Linked DNA regions of Prochlorococcus marinus XMU1402. The protein of the gene in region 1 interacts with the protein of each later gene in a pairwise test. Links are inferred from orthologs where the notes say so. Each region holds a gene or a part of one and is shown on either strand. Other genes may lie near its edges.

The links. Proteins that work in one complex are often made in the same cells at the same time.
Region 2: the proteins of rpe (region 1) and eno interact in binary tests that used the Escherichia coli proteins (3 or more experiments, as listed by UniProt). The link is inferred for Prochlorococcus marinus XMU1402 from one-to-one orthologs.

The regions. Positions count from the first base shown.
Region 1 is NZ_JAAORD010000001.1:731,490-737,279, reverse strand. Bases 3-2,948 are described here. They hold rpe (ribulose-phosphate 3-epimerase), read left to right. Parts: upstream 3-1,070; coding sequence 1,071-1,826; downstream 1,827-2,948. Other genes in these bases: lptB (LPS export ABC transporter ATP-binding protein), read right to left, coding at 2,897-2,948; ccsB (c-type cytochrome biogenesis protein CcsB), read right to left, coding at 1,855-2,784; glpX (class II fructose-bisphosphatase), read right to left, coding at 3-882. Outside these bases: more of glpX, read right to left, coding at 1-2; more of lptB, read right to left, coding at 2,949-3,625; HA141_RS04170 (DUF309 domain-containing protein), read right to left, coding at 3,716-4,084; translational GTPase TypA, read right to left, coding at 4,096-5,790. UniProt on the Escherichia coli protein: Catalyzes the reversible epimerization of D-ribulose 5-phosphate to D-xylulose 5-phosphate.
Region 2 is NZ_JAAORD010000001.1:200,586-205,741, reverse strand. Bases 959-3,792 are described here. They hold eno (phosphopyruvate hydratase), read right to left. Parts: upstream 3,105-3,792; coding sequence 1,812-3,104; downstream 959-1,811. Other genes in these bases: HA141_RS01085 (ATP-dependent Clp protease ATP-binding subunit), read left to right, coding at 3,365-3,792; HA141_RS01095 (ABC1 kinase family protein), read left to right, coding at 959-1,807. Also shown: HA141_RS01100 (hypothetical protein), read left to right, coding at 1-143; more of HA141_RS01095, read left to right, coding at 140-958; more of HA141_RS01085, read left to right, coding at 3,793-5,156. UniProt on the Escherichia coli protein: Catalyzes the reversible conversion of 2-phosphoglycerate (2-PG) into phosphoenolpyruvate (PEP). It is essential for the degradation of carbohydrates via glycolysis.

The DNA of each region.
Region 1 (5,790 bases):
TCCGTCAAATAATAATCCATCAGTTATTCCACTTCCAGCAAATACAACATTTTCTCCGGATGCCAATTCGTTAGCTTCATAGATTTTATCTATATCAGTTATGCCCATTTCATTTAGACGTTTTATATTCCCTTCTTTTGTGTAATCAGCCCATTCAGAAGTTTGAGCAATTGCTGGATCATAAACTAGTTGTCCTTGAAAATGTCCTCCAAGAGCTCTCATTGCAGCAGCGGAAATAACACCTTCCGGAGCTGCACCTATACCCATCAAACAATGTGTTCCAGTTCCTGCAAAACCACATGCTATAGCAGCTTGAACATCACCATCAGAAATCGGTTGTACTTTTGCACCACATCCACGAATCTCTTTAATTAAATCTTTATGCCTTGTTCTATCCATTACAACAACAGTAAGTTCTTCAATAGAGAGATCCAAGCAATCACTAAGAATTTTCAAGTTTTCAGTAGCCGAATTTCTAATATCTACTTTCCCTTTGGCTGCTGGAGGGGCCGCTAATTTGTTCATGTAGAAATCTGGGGCATTAAAGAGACCTCCTGTATCTGAAGCCGCCAGAACAGCCATGGAACCTCTTTGATTATTTGCACAAAGATTGGTTCCTTCACAAGGATCTACTGCAAAGTCAACCCCTGGTCCGCTTCCGCTCCCAACCTCTTCACCTATATAAAGCATAGGTGCTTCATCTCTTTCACCTTCTCCGATAACAATTTTCCCTTTCATTTCAATTTTGCCCATTCGCAATCTCATTGCTTCGACAGCTGCAGCATCAGCTTCATCTTTTTGACCAAGTCCTGTTAGTTTTGCTGAAGCAATTGCTGCTTGCTCGACAACTTCGAGAATTTCTTGAATTAAAGTTTGATTCACAATTAAATTTTTGAGGATTTTCTAAAAGGTTTTGAGTATGATCTCATAAAAAGTGTCATTTTTTATGGGAATTATTACGCTAATAAGCTTTTCTTAACTCTTTACAGCTGTTACTTTATCAGGCCATGAATTGAAATTAGGAATAAACAACTAAATATAGTATCTTTATTAAATATTTTAAAAATTAAATGACTGAGTCAAATCAAACAAATTTAGCTGGGGTTAATAGACCAATTCAAATAATTCCTTCAGTTTTACCAGCAGATTGGGCAAATATGGGTGCATGTGTGAAAGAGCTCGAGGAAGCTGGGGTAGATAGAATTCAATTTGATGTAATGGATGGGAATTTTGTACCAAATCTTACATTCGGTCCTGAAATGATTGCTGCATGCAGGAAATATTGCAATGTCCCCTTTGAAACTCAATTAATGGTAAGCCAATACAATTGTGAAACCATGCTTGAATCTTATGTAAACGCTACAAAAGGGGCGAATGGTGAACCAGGAGTAGTAATAGCTCATGCTGAAGCAAATATTCATTTGCATAGAGTTCTTGGAAGAATAAGAGACCTAGGAGGATCTCCTTCTGTTGCATTAAACCCTCATACTCCTTTTGAAATGATTAAAAACATTATGGATATGGTTGATCATGTTTTGGTTATGACAGTTAATCCAGGCTTTGGTGGACAAGCTTATATACCAACAATGCTTAATAAAATCAGAGAAATAAGAAACTTTGTTATTGAAAAAAACTTAAATGTAGATATTGAAGTTGATGGAGGCATTAAAGCAAATTGGACTATTTCACAATGTGCAGATGCTGGTGCGAATTGTTTTATTGCTGGTAGTGGAATGTTTGCTTACCCAACATTAAAAGAGGGATGTGATGACTTGAGAAAAGTTGCGCAAGAAGCACAAAAAGGTAATGTTCTTTCAGAGCCCTAAAAATTAATATTTATGGGTAATTTTTTTATCACCCAAATATCCAGCCATAACTATGTAAGCCTATTCCTAAGAAATTAACTCCTAAATAACATACTAAAACCACTAAAAAGCCTGTTGATGCTAATAATGCTGGTTTGCGTCCTTGCCAACCCTTGCTAATTCTCATATGCAGATAAGCGGCATAAAACAACCATGAGATAAATGCCCATGTTTCTTTTGGATCCCAACTCCACCATGTACCCCAGGCCTCGTTAGCCCAGACTGCACCTGAAATTAAACCGAGAGTCAAAAGAACAAATCCTATTAATATAGAACGATAACTTAATGTATCTAATTCTTCTGAATGAGAGAATTCAGTAGGTTCAACTAAACCATTAAAAGAATAGTTATTAGAAAGTTTGAACCCCCCTATACCTGTAGAACTACTTCTGATTTGAAGCGGCTTATTTTTATTAATAAATAAAACAGAAAACGAGAGCAAAGAACCTATTATTAATGCCGCATAACTAAGCATTACGACGCTGACATGCATTATTAACCAACTAGATCTTAAGGCTGGAACCAAGTTGGATGATAATTTCAAATCGTCAGGTAAAACAAAACAAGCAAAAGCAACTGTCAATAACTCAATTGGTATTGCAATTGAGGGAATTATTGGAAATTGATATTCCCTTTCAACCAATAGTTGTCCCAATGTGATCCCCCAAGTAAGGAAATAAAGAGATTCATACAAATTGCTGATAGGAAAGTGCCCAGAAATTGACCACCTAAAAAGTAATTGTAATGTTATTAATAGGTTCACTAAAATCGTAATAAATCTTACAATTGAAGAAGATTTTTTTTTAAAAACTGCACCTAAAGATATTGGTAAGTTAATTAATAAAAAATAAAAGACTAATAGACCTAAAACTGAAACCGGGTCATATATAAAATTTTTAAAAAGATTATCTAGTATCATTTCTAGAAATTTATCCGATTTTAATATTCAACGATAAATAAATTATAATTAAATCATTTTTATATGAGTAAATCTTTAATAATAAAGTTTAAATTGATTTAGAAAAAGGCTTTCAAAGTTTAAAATTATCTCCTAGATAATACTTCTTGACTATTGGATTATCAGCCAATTCCCTTGATGATCCATAAGCTAAAATTTTTCCTTCACTTAATACATATGACTTATTAGTTATTAAAAGGGTTTCCCTTACATTATGATCTGTAATAAGAATACCTACCCCATAACCACTTAATTTAAGAATTAGTTTCTTTAAATCATTAACAGCCAAAGGATCTATTCCAGCAAAAGGTTCGTCTAGTAGTAAATATCTAGGCCCTTTTCTACCCACAGTTAGAGCTCTCGCTATCTCACACCTCCTTCTCTCACCACCTGAAAGTTGATAACCATAATTATCTACAAATTTATTCAAATTAAATTCATTAATTAATTGTTCTCTCCTGTTTCTTATTGCAGCAGAAGTATAAGATGAATTTTGCAGAGCCAAATCAATATTTTCCTTAACAGTAAGATCTCTAAAGATACTTGCCTCTTGAGTTAGATAGCCCAAACCAAGTCTCGATCTAATCGGCAATGGTAGATTAGTTATATTTTTGTGATTCATCAAAATTTTACCTTTGTCAGGCTTTATATTCCCCACAGCAAGATTAAAAGTAGTAGTTTTCCCCGCCCCATTAGGTCCCATCAATCCTACAACTTCTCCTGGATTAACAGTTATTGAAACATCATTTACGATTAACCTACCTTGAATCGTTAGAGATACATTTTGGATTTTTAAGTTCATATTCCTAAGACCAAAAAAATTAACTTATTTCCTTAAAAAAAGAATGCGATAAATACAAATATATATTTGTAAAAAATAAAATCATATTAGCTAAAGAGATTTCAAAAAAGGCTTGTCATTCTCACTTAATATCTCTTTGTATTGTAATTTTCTCAATAAATCTTCCAAACATCGGCAAAAGGATTCGAGATCTATACCCAAATTAATCTTGGTTCTGGTTTTTATTCTACCTAAACCCTCGCCCAGCAAGATAGTAGCTCCATTTAAATTCCCCTTACTTAAGTGAAACTGTGATACAGATACTTGTAAAATGCCTTGGATAACTTGCCTTTCGTCACCATCAACAGAATTCCAAATTTCTTCAAAAGCATCATGGGCCTCATACCATTCGTGATTGTTAAAAAGATTTAAAGCAGTAAAAAGTGCATCTTGAAAATTTTTTGTACTTTCTTCATTCATGAAATTAATAATTAATTCTTTTTCTTCTTATTTATTTTTCTCATTCTTATGGAATCGGGTGTTACCTCTAGCATTTCATCAGGACCAATATATTCAAGTGCTCTTTCAAGGGTAATATCAACAGGTGACTGCAAAGTATCTAGTTCTTCTGCCCCTGCAGACCTCATATTAGTCAATTGCTTAGTTTTACATATATTTAACTCTAGATCTTGAGGTCTGTTATTTTCTCCAATTATCATTCCTTTGTAAACTTTAACTCCAGGTTTAATAAAATAGACTCCTCTATCTTCAGCATTCTTTAAAGCATAAAACGTTGCTACACCTTCTTCAAACGCAATCAGAACTCCATTTCTTCTGGTTTCAAAGTCTCCAGCTTTAGGTTTATATTCATAAAATGAATGACTCATAATGCCCTCGCCTCTCGTAATGCGCACGAATTCTCCACGGAATCCAATTAATCCTCTTGATGGAACGAGAAATTCTAGTTGAGTCCTCCCATCTGAACTTGTCTGCATATTTTTCATCTCAGCTTTTCTCGATCCAAGTTTCTCAATACATGAACCAACAGAAACTTCAGGCACATCTAAAACTAAGGTTTCTATAGGCTCGCATTCAACATTATCAATTTCTCTAAATATTACTTGAGGTTGTGATATTTGAAACTCAAACCCTTCTCTTCGCATGGTTTCAATCAAAATTCCTAAGTGTAATTCTCCCCTCCCTGATACTGAAAATCTGTCAGGAGAATCAGTTTCTTCAACCCTAAGAGCAACATTAGTTAAGAGTTCTCTCTCCAATCTATTTTTCAACTGTCTGCTAGTAACAAATTTTCCTTCTTTACCAGCAAATGGAGAATCATTTACAACAAAAGTCATATTTAAAGTAGGCTCATCAACCTTGATTAATGGCAAAGGATGAGGTGAATCAGGGCATGCTATGGTCTCACCAATATTGACATCATCAAAACCAGAAACCGCAACGATATCACCAGCAAATGCTTCATTAATATCAATTCTTTGTAATCCTTCAAATCCTAATAATTTACTTACCTTCCCCTTTATAGTTTTTCCATTTTCCTTAATTAAACTGGCTTGTTGACCATTTTTTATAGTGCCATTATGAATTTTTCCAATAACAATCCTACCTAAGAAGTCAGAATAATCCAAAGTAGTTATTTGTAGCTGAAGAGGCTTATTTAAGTCACCTACTGGAGGTGGAACATGTCTGATAATAGCTTCAAAAAGAGGCATCATATTATCACTATTTGACTCCATCTCTTCTTTTGCGAAGCCAGATAGGCCGCTACCAAAAAGATAAGGGAAATCACATTGATCATCATCTGCTCCCAATTCTAAAAATAAATCAAGGACCTTATCAATTGCTAATTCTGGAACTACTCTTGGTCTATCAATTTTATTTACAAAGACTATAGGCCTAAGTCCTTTTTCTAATGCTTTTTTTAAAACAAATCTTGTTTGAGGCATAGGTCCCTCGTTCGCATCAACAATAAGAAGGCAACCATCAACCATCCCCAAAACCCTTTCGACTTCTCCCCCAAAATCAGCATGTCCAGGTGTGTCTATAATATTAATCCTGGTTTCTTTGTAGTTAACTGCTGTATTTTTTGAGAGTATTGTTATGCCTCTTTCTCTTTCAAGATCATTCGAATCCATTACACATGTAGGAATAACTTCATTGTCTCTAAA
Region 2 (5,156 bases), 530 kb from region 1 along the record:
TGGAGAAAGCCGAAAACATTCAAGAAAATAAGTCCACAAATACTTATCAAGATTCCAAAATAAAAAAAGCTTTAAATGAAATTGAATATATCAATAAGCAAATTGATCTTTTTAATAAAACTATAAATAATCAAATTAAATGAGTTATCACATTCTTCAGTATCGTTTTAAAAAATTTAAGAGGGCATTTCTTATTTGGATAACACTGATTTCGCTTTTAATAAATTTGTGGATAGATAATATTAGATTTACAATTTTCCAAACTAAAAGCAATGAAAAAAGTAGGGTCCAAGTTAAAAGAGCTAGGTGGTTTACTAATCAATTAATAAAGCTTGGTTCAGCATTTATTAAAATTGGACAATTATTATCTGCGAGACCTGATTTACTTCCTAATACCTGGATACAGGAATTATCTAAATTGCAGGATCAAGTTCCTAATTTTTCATTTACGCAAGTTGAAGAAACTATAAGAGAAGAACTAGGGTTTAAGTTTAATGAAATATATGAAATAATAGGTGATCCTGTGGGATCAGCATCGCTAGCTCAGGTTCATAGAGCGACTTTAAATGATGGTAAGAAAGTAGTATTTAAAGTTCAAAGACCTAATTTAAAAGAATTATTTATTATCGATTTGGGTATTATGCAGCAAATAGCTGGATTGTTGCAGAAAAATAAAAATTGGAGTCGAGGTAGAAACTGGGTTGAGATTGCTAAAGAGTGTAGGAAAGTTCTCATGAAGGAGCTTGATTTTAATTGTGAAGCACAATATGCAGCAAGATTTAGACAGCAATTTCTTGATGATGAAAATATTGAAGTTCCTGAAGTAATTTGGGATATGAGCAGTGAAAAAGTGCTTTGTTTAAGTTATCTGGAAGGAACAAAAATAAGTGATTTAGAAAAATTAAAATCACAAGAAATTAATTTACCTAAAATTGCAGAAATTGGAGCCATCAGCTATTTAAAACAATTAGTAAATTACGGTTTTTTTCATGCAGACCCTCATCCTGGGAATCTAGCAGTTTCAAATAAAGGTAAATTAATTTTTTATGATTTTGGAATGATGGGCAATATCTCAAATAATCTTCAAACAAGATTAGGAGGGATGGTTAAGGCTGCTGCATTAAGAGACGCCTCATCTCTTGTTAGTCAATTACAACAAGCCGGTCTAATTTCAAAAGATATTGATGTAGGACCAGTCAGAAGATTAGTTAGATTGATGCTTAAAGAAGCCTTAACTCCCCCATTTAGTCCTAATATTATTGAAAAATTATCTGGAGATTTATACGAACTGGTTTATGAGACACCATTTCAACTGCCAGTAGATTTAATCTTTGTGATGAGGGCTTTATCAACTTTTGAAGGAGTTGGTAGAATGCTTGACCCAGGGTTTAATCTTGTATCAGTTACCAAGCCTTATTTAATAGAACTTATGACTTCAAATAATCAAACTCCCAACGATTTAATTAACCAATTTGGAAGGCAAGTAGGTGAACTAGGATCTAAAGCTGTTGGAATTCCCAAAAGAATAGATGAAAGTTTAGAAAGATTAGAGCAAGGCGATTTACAATTGCAAATAAGAATGGGAGAGTCTGATAGGCAATTCAAAAAAATGTTTACTGCTCAAAAAACTTTAGGCCATTCAATTCTTATAGGAAGCTTATCAATTGCATCTGCTTTACTCGTGACTAATAAACAAAATAATTTTGCATTGTTGCCACTTTTTTTTGCACTACCAATAAGTATTGATTGGATAAAATGCCAATTAAGTATGAGAAAAGGCTCACGTTTAGAAAAACTTAAGCAATAAAAAACTATATATTTTTGGGACCCAAACCTACAGCTCCAGCGAATCTTGCTTGATTTCCCAATTCTTCTTCAATTTTTAAAAGCCTATTATATTTTGCAATCCTCTCACTTCTACTCAAAGAGCCGGTCTTGATCTGACCCGATCTTGTGGCTACAGATAAATCAGCAATTGTTGTATCTTCAGTCTCACCACTTCTATGACTAATAACACTTGTGAAACCGGACATTTTAGCTAACTCAATAGCTTCCAAAGTTTCAGTTAATGTTCCAATTTGATTTACCTTTATTAGGATTGAATTGGCAGATTTTTCCATAATCCCTTTCTTTAACCTTTGTGTATTAGTAACAAACAAATCATCACCTACAAGCTGAACTTTATTTCCTAATTCATTGTTTAATTCTGACCAACCCTCCCAATCATCCTCTGCTAAACCGTCTTCTATTGAAACTATTGGATAATTAGAAACTAAACTTGAAAGATATGAAATCATTTCAGAACTATTTAAGCTTTTCCCTTCATATTTATAAATACCATCACTATAAAATTCAGTACTAGCAACATCTAAAGCTAAAGATACCTGCTCACCAGGCTTAAATCCTGCTTTTTGAATTGCTTGTAATAATAGGTCCCCTGCCTCTTCACTGGATGACAAATTTGGGGCAAATCCACCCTCATCGCCTACAGCAGTTGAAAGACCTTTTTGATCAAGTAATGATTTTAATGAGTGAAAAATTTCAGTACCCATTCTTAATGATTCACTGAAATTATTAACTCCATGTGGGACAAGCATAAATTCCTGAAAATCAAGACTATTTGGTGCATGAGCACCACCATTTATTACATTCATCAATGGGACTGGAAGAAGATTGGATAATGGATCTCCAAGATATCTATATAGGGGAATATCTAAAGCATTTGCTGATGCTCTGGCAGTTGCAAGGCTTACTGCAAGGATTGAATTTGCTCCAAGGTTAGACTTATTAGGAGTTCCATCAATTTCAATCATTAATTTATCTACTGCAGTTTGATCTAAAGCTGACAAACCACATAAAGCAGGGGATATTGTTTCATGAATTTTATTCACAGCATTCAAAACACCTTTTCCCATATATTTTGAACCACCGTCTCTTAATTCATGTGCCTCATGAGCACCAGTGCTAGCTCCGCTGGGAACAATTGCTCTACCACTTGAACCACATTCCAAAAATACTTCTGCCTCTACAGTTGGATTACCTCTTGAATCAAGGACTTGTCTTGCTTCAATAGTATCAATTAGAAAATCAATAGTTTCTTTCACAATTTAATTATTACTATTTAAATCCTATAAATAGCTGAACTATTTGGCTAATATCTGAAATATATATTTTAACCAATTAAAATTTTTTGATTCTAGAACAACTCAGATATTAGTTAAAGCTTTTATTTTTAAAACTCATCACAACCCACCTCATAATCATATTTTTCAAATTCATCTTACAATTTGAAAATTATTGGATGATTATTAATACAAATCCTACTTAAAATATTAATTAATATTCAACTATAGTTTTATAGTTTATGAAAGAAACACTTACATCCAGTCCTGAACTTTTTAGCGATATCAGTTGGAATCTTCTTTTATTAGGGGAAGAAACCGCAAAAAAATGGGACCATAGCGAATTTAATATTGAACACATAATTCATACATTGTTCTCATCAAGTGAATTCTTTGCTTTCATTGAAAAATTATCAATCGACCAAGATACAGTTTTAGATATAACAGAAGATTTTTTAGAAGAGACACCAACAAATGAGTCAGATTTTTTTACTATTGGAGAAGATTTAGAAATTTTATTAGACAATGCGAATCAGATTAAAATTCAATGGGGATCTAAATTAATAGAAATCCCTCATTTACTAATTGCTCTTGGAAGAGATTTAAGAATTGGAAATTATGTTTTTGAAGAAAGCAATCTTTCAATGGAAAAATTAGAAGAGGAATTAAAGTTTTTCCCAAATATCAATCAATCAAAAGATTCTTTTAATTATAAAAATGTAATTGAGATAAATAATCAATCTAATTTTGAATCAAACAAAGAGACTTTAGTTAAAGAAGAAAAATTTAAAAAAGCTATTAATCCATTACCTAAAAGTGAACTTCAAATTGAAACCCAAAAACAAGTTAAAAAAAATGAAAATGCTCTTTCAATTTATGGAAAAGATTTAACAGAATCAGCTAAAAAAGGTTTACTGGATCCCGTTTTAGGAAGAGAGAGTGAGATCAATAATTTAATGAGGGTACTCTGCAGAAGAAACAAAAATAATCCCATACTTATAGGCAATCCTGGAGTTGGTAAAACCTCAATCGCAAAATTACTTGCTCAATTAATTATTGAAAATAAAGTTCCTGATTCTCTAAAAGACTTAAAAATTATTTCACTTGACTTAGGTGCTTTAGTTTCTGGGACAAAATTTAGAGGGCAACTAGAGGAACGACTAAGCTTAATAATGCAGGAACTAAACGATCCAAGCCAAGGAATGATTCTATTTATTGATGAAATTCACTCAATATTAAGTTCTGACAGATCTTCTACCGACATTAGTAATATCTTAAAACCTTTACTAGCTGAAGGAGATCTTAGATGTATCGGTACAACAACACCTGAGAAATTTCGTGAAACTATTGAAAAAGATCAGGCATTGAATAATTGCTTTCAAAAGATAGCTGTTAATGAACCTTCACTAGAATTAAGCGCAAAAATACTGCAAGGAATCAAAAAGAAATATGAATCACATCATGGAATAAAAATTTCTGAAGAGGCTGTAAACTATTCTGCAAAATTGGCCGACAGATACATTAGCGATAAGTGTCTTCCTGATAAAGCAATAGATTTAATTGATGAAGCAGCTGCCCAGTTAAAAATCGAAGCTAATAATAAGCCTCAAGTAATTCTGGAACTAGAAAACAAACTTCATACTATTGATGAAAAACTGAATAATTTACAAGGAGAAAAAATCGAAGCTAAAGAAAAACTTTTGAATATAAGAAAACAATCAGAGGCAAAATTGAACGTTCTCTTGGACAATTGGAACAACTTTAGGGAAGAAATGCAGCAATTATCTATTTTGATGAAAGAAGAAGATAAGCTAACCAAACAAATTAAAGATAAATCAAATCACGAAATTGAAAATGATCTGGATTATTTAGAAAAACTTGAAGAAGAGTTAAGTGAAATAGAGAATGAAATACAAAAAGTTGAAGAGAACTTTAGTAAATTAAAGAAGAATAGGAATTTTCCTTTTAAATATCAAGTTGAACCTGATGATATTGCTGATGTCATCTCAAAAACCACAGGTATTCCAATTTCTA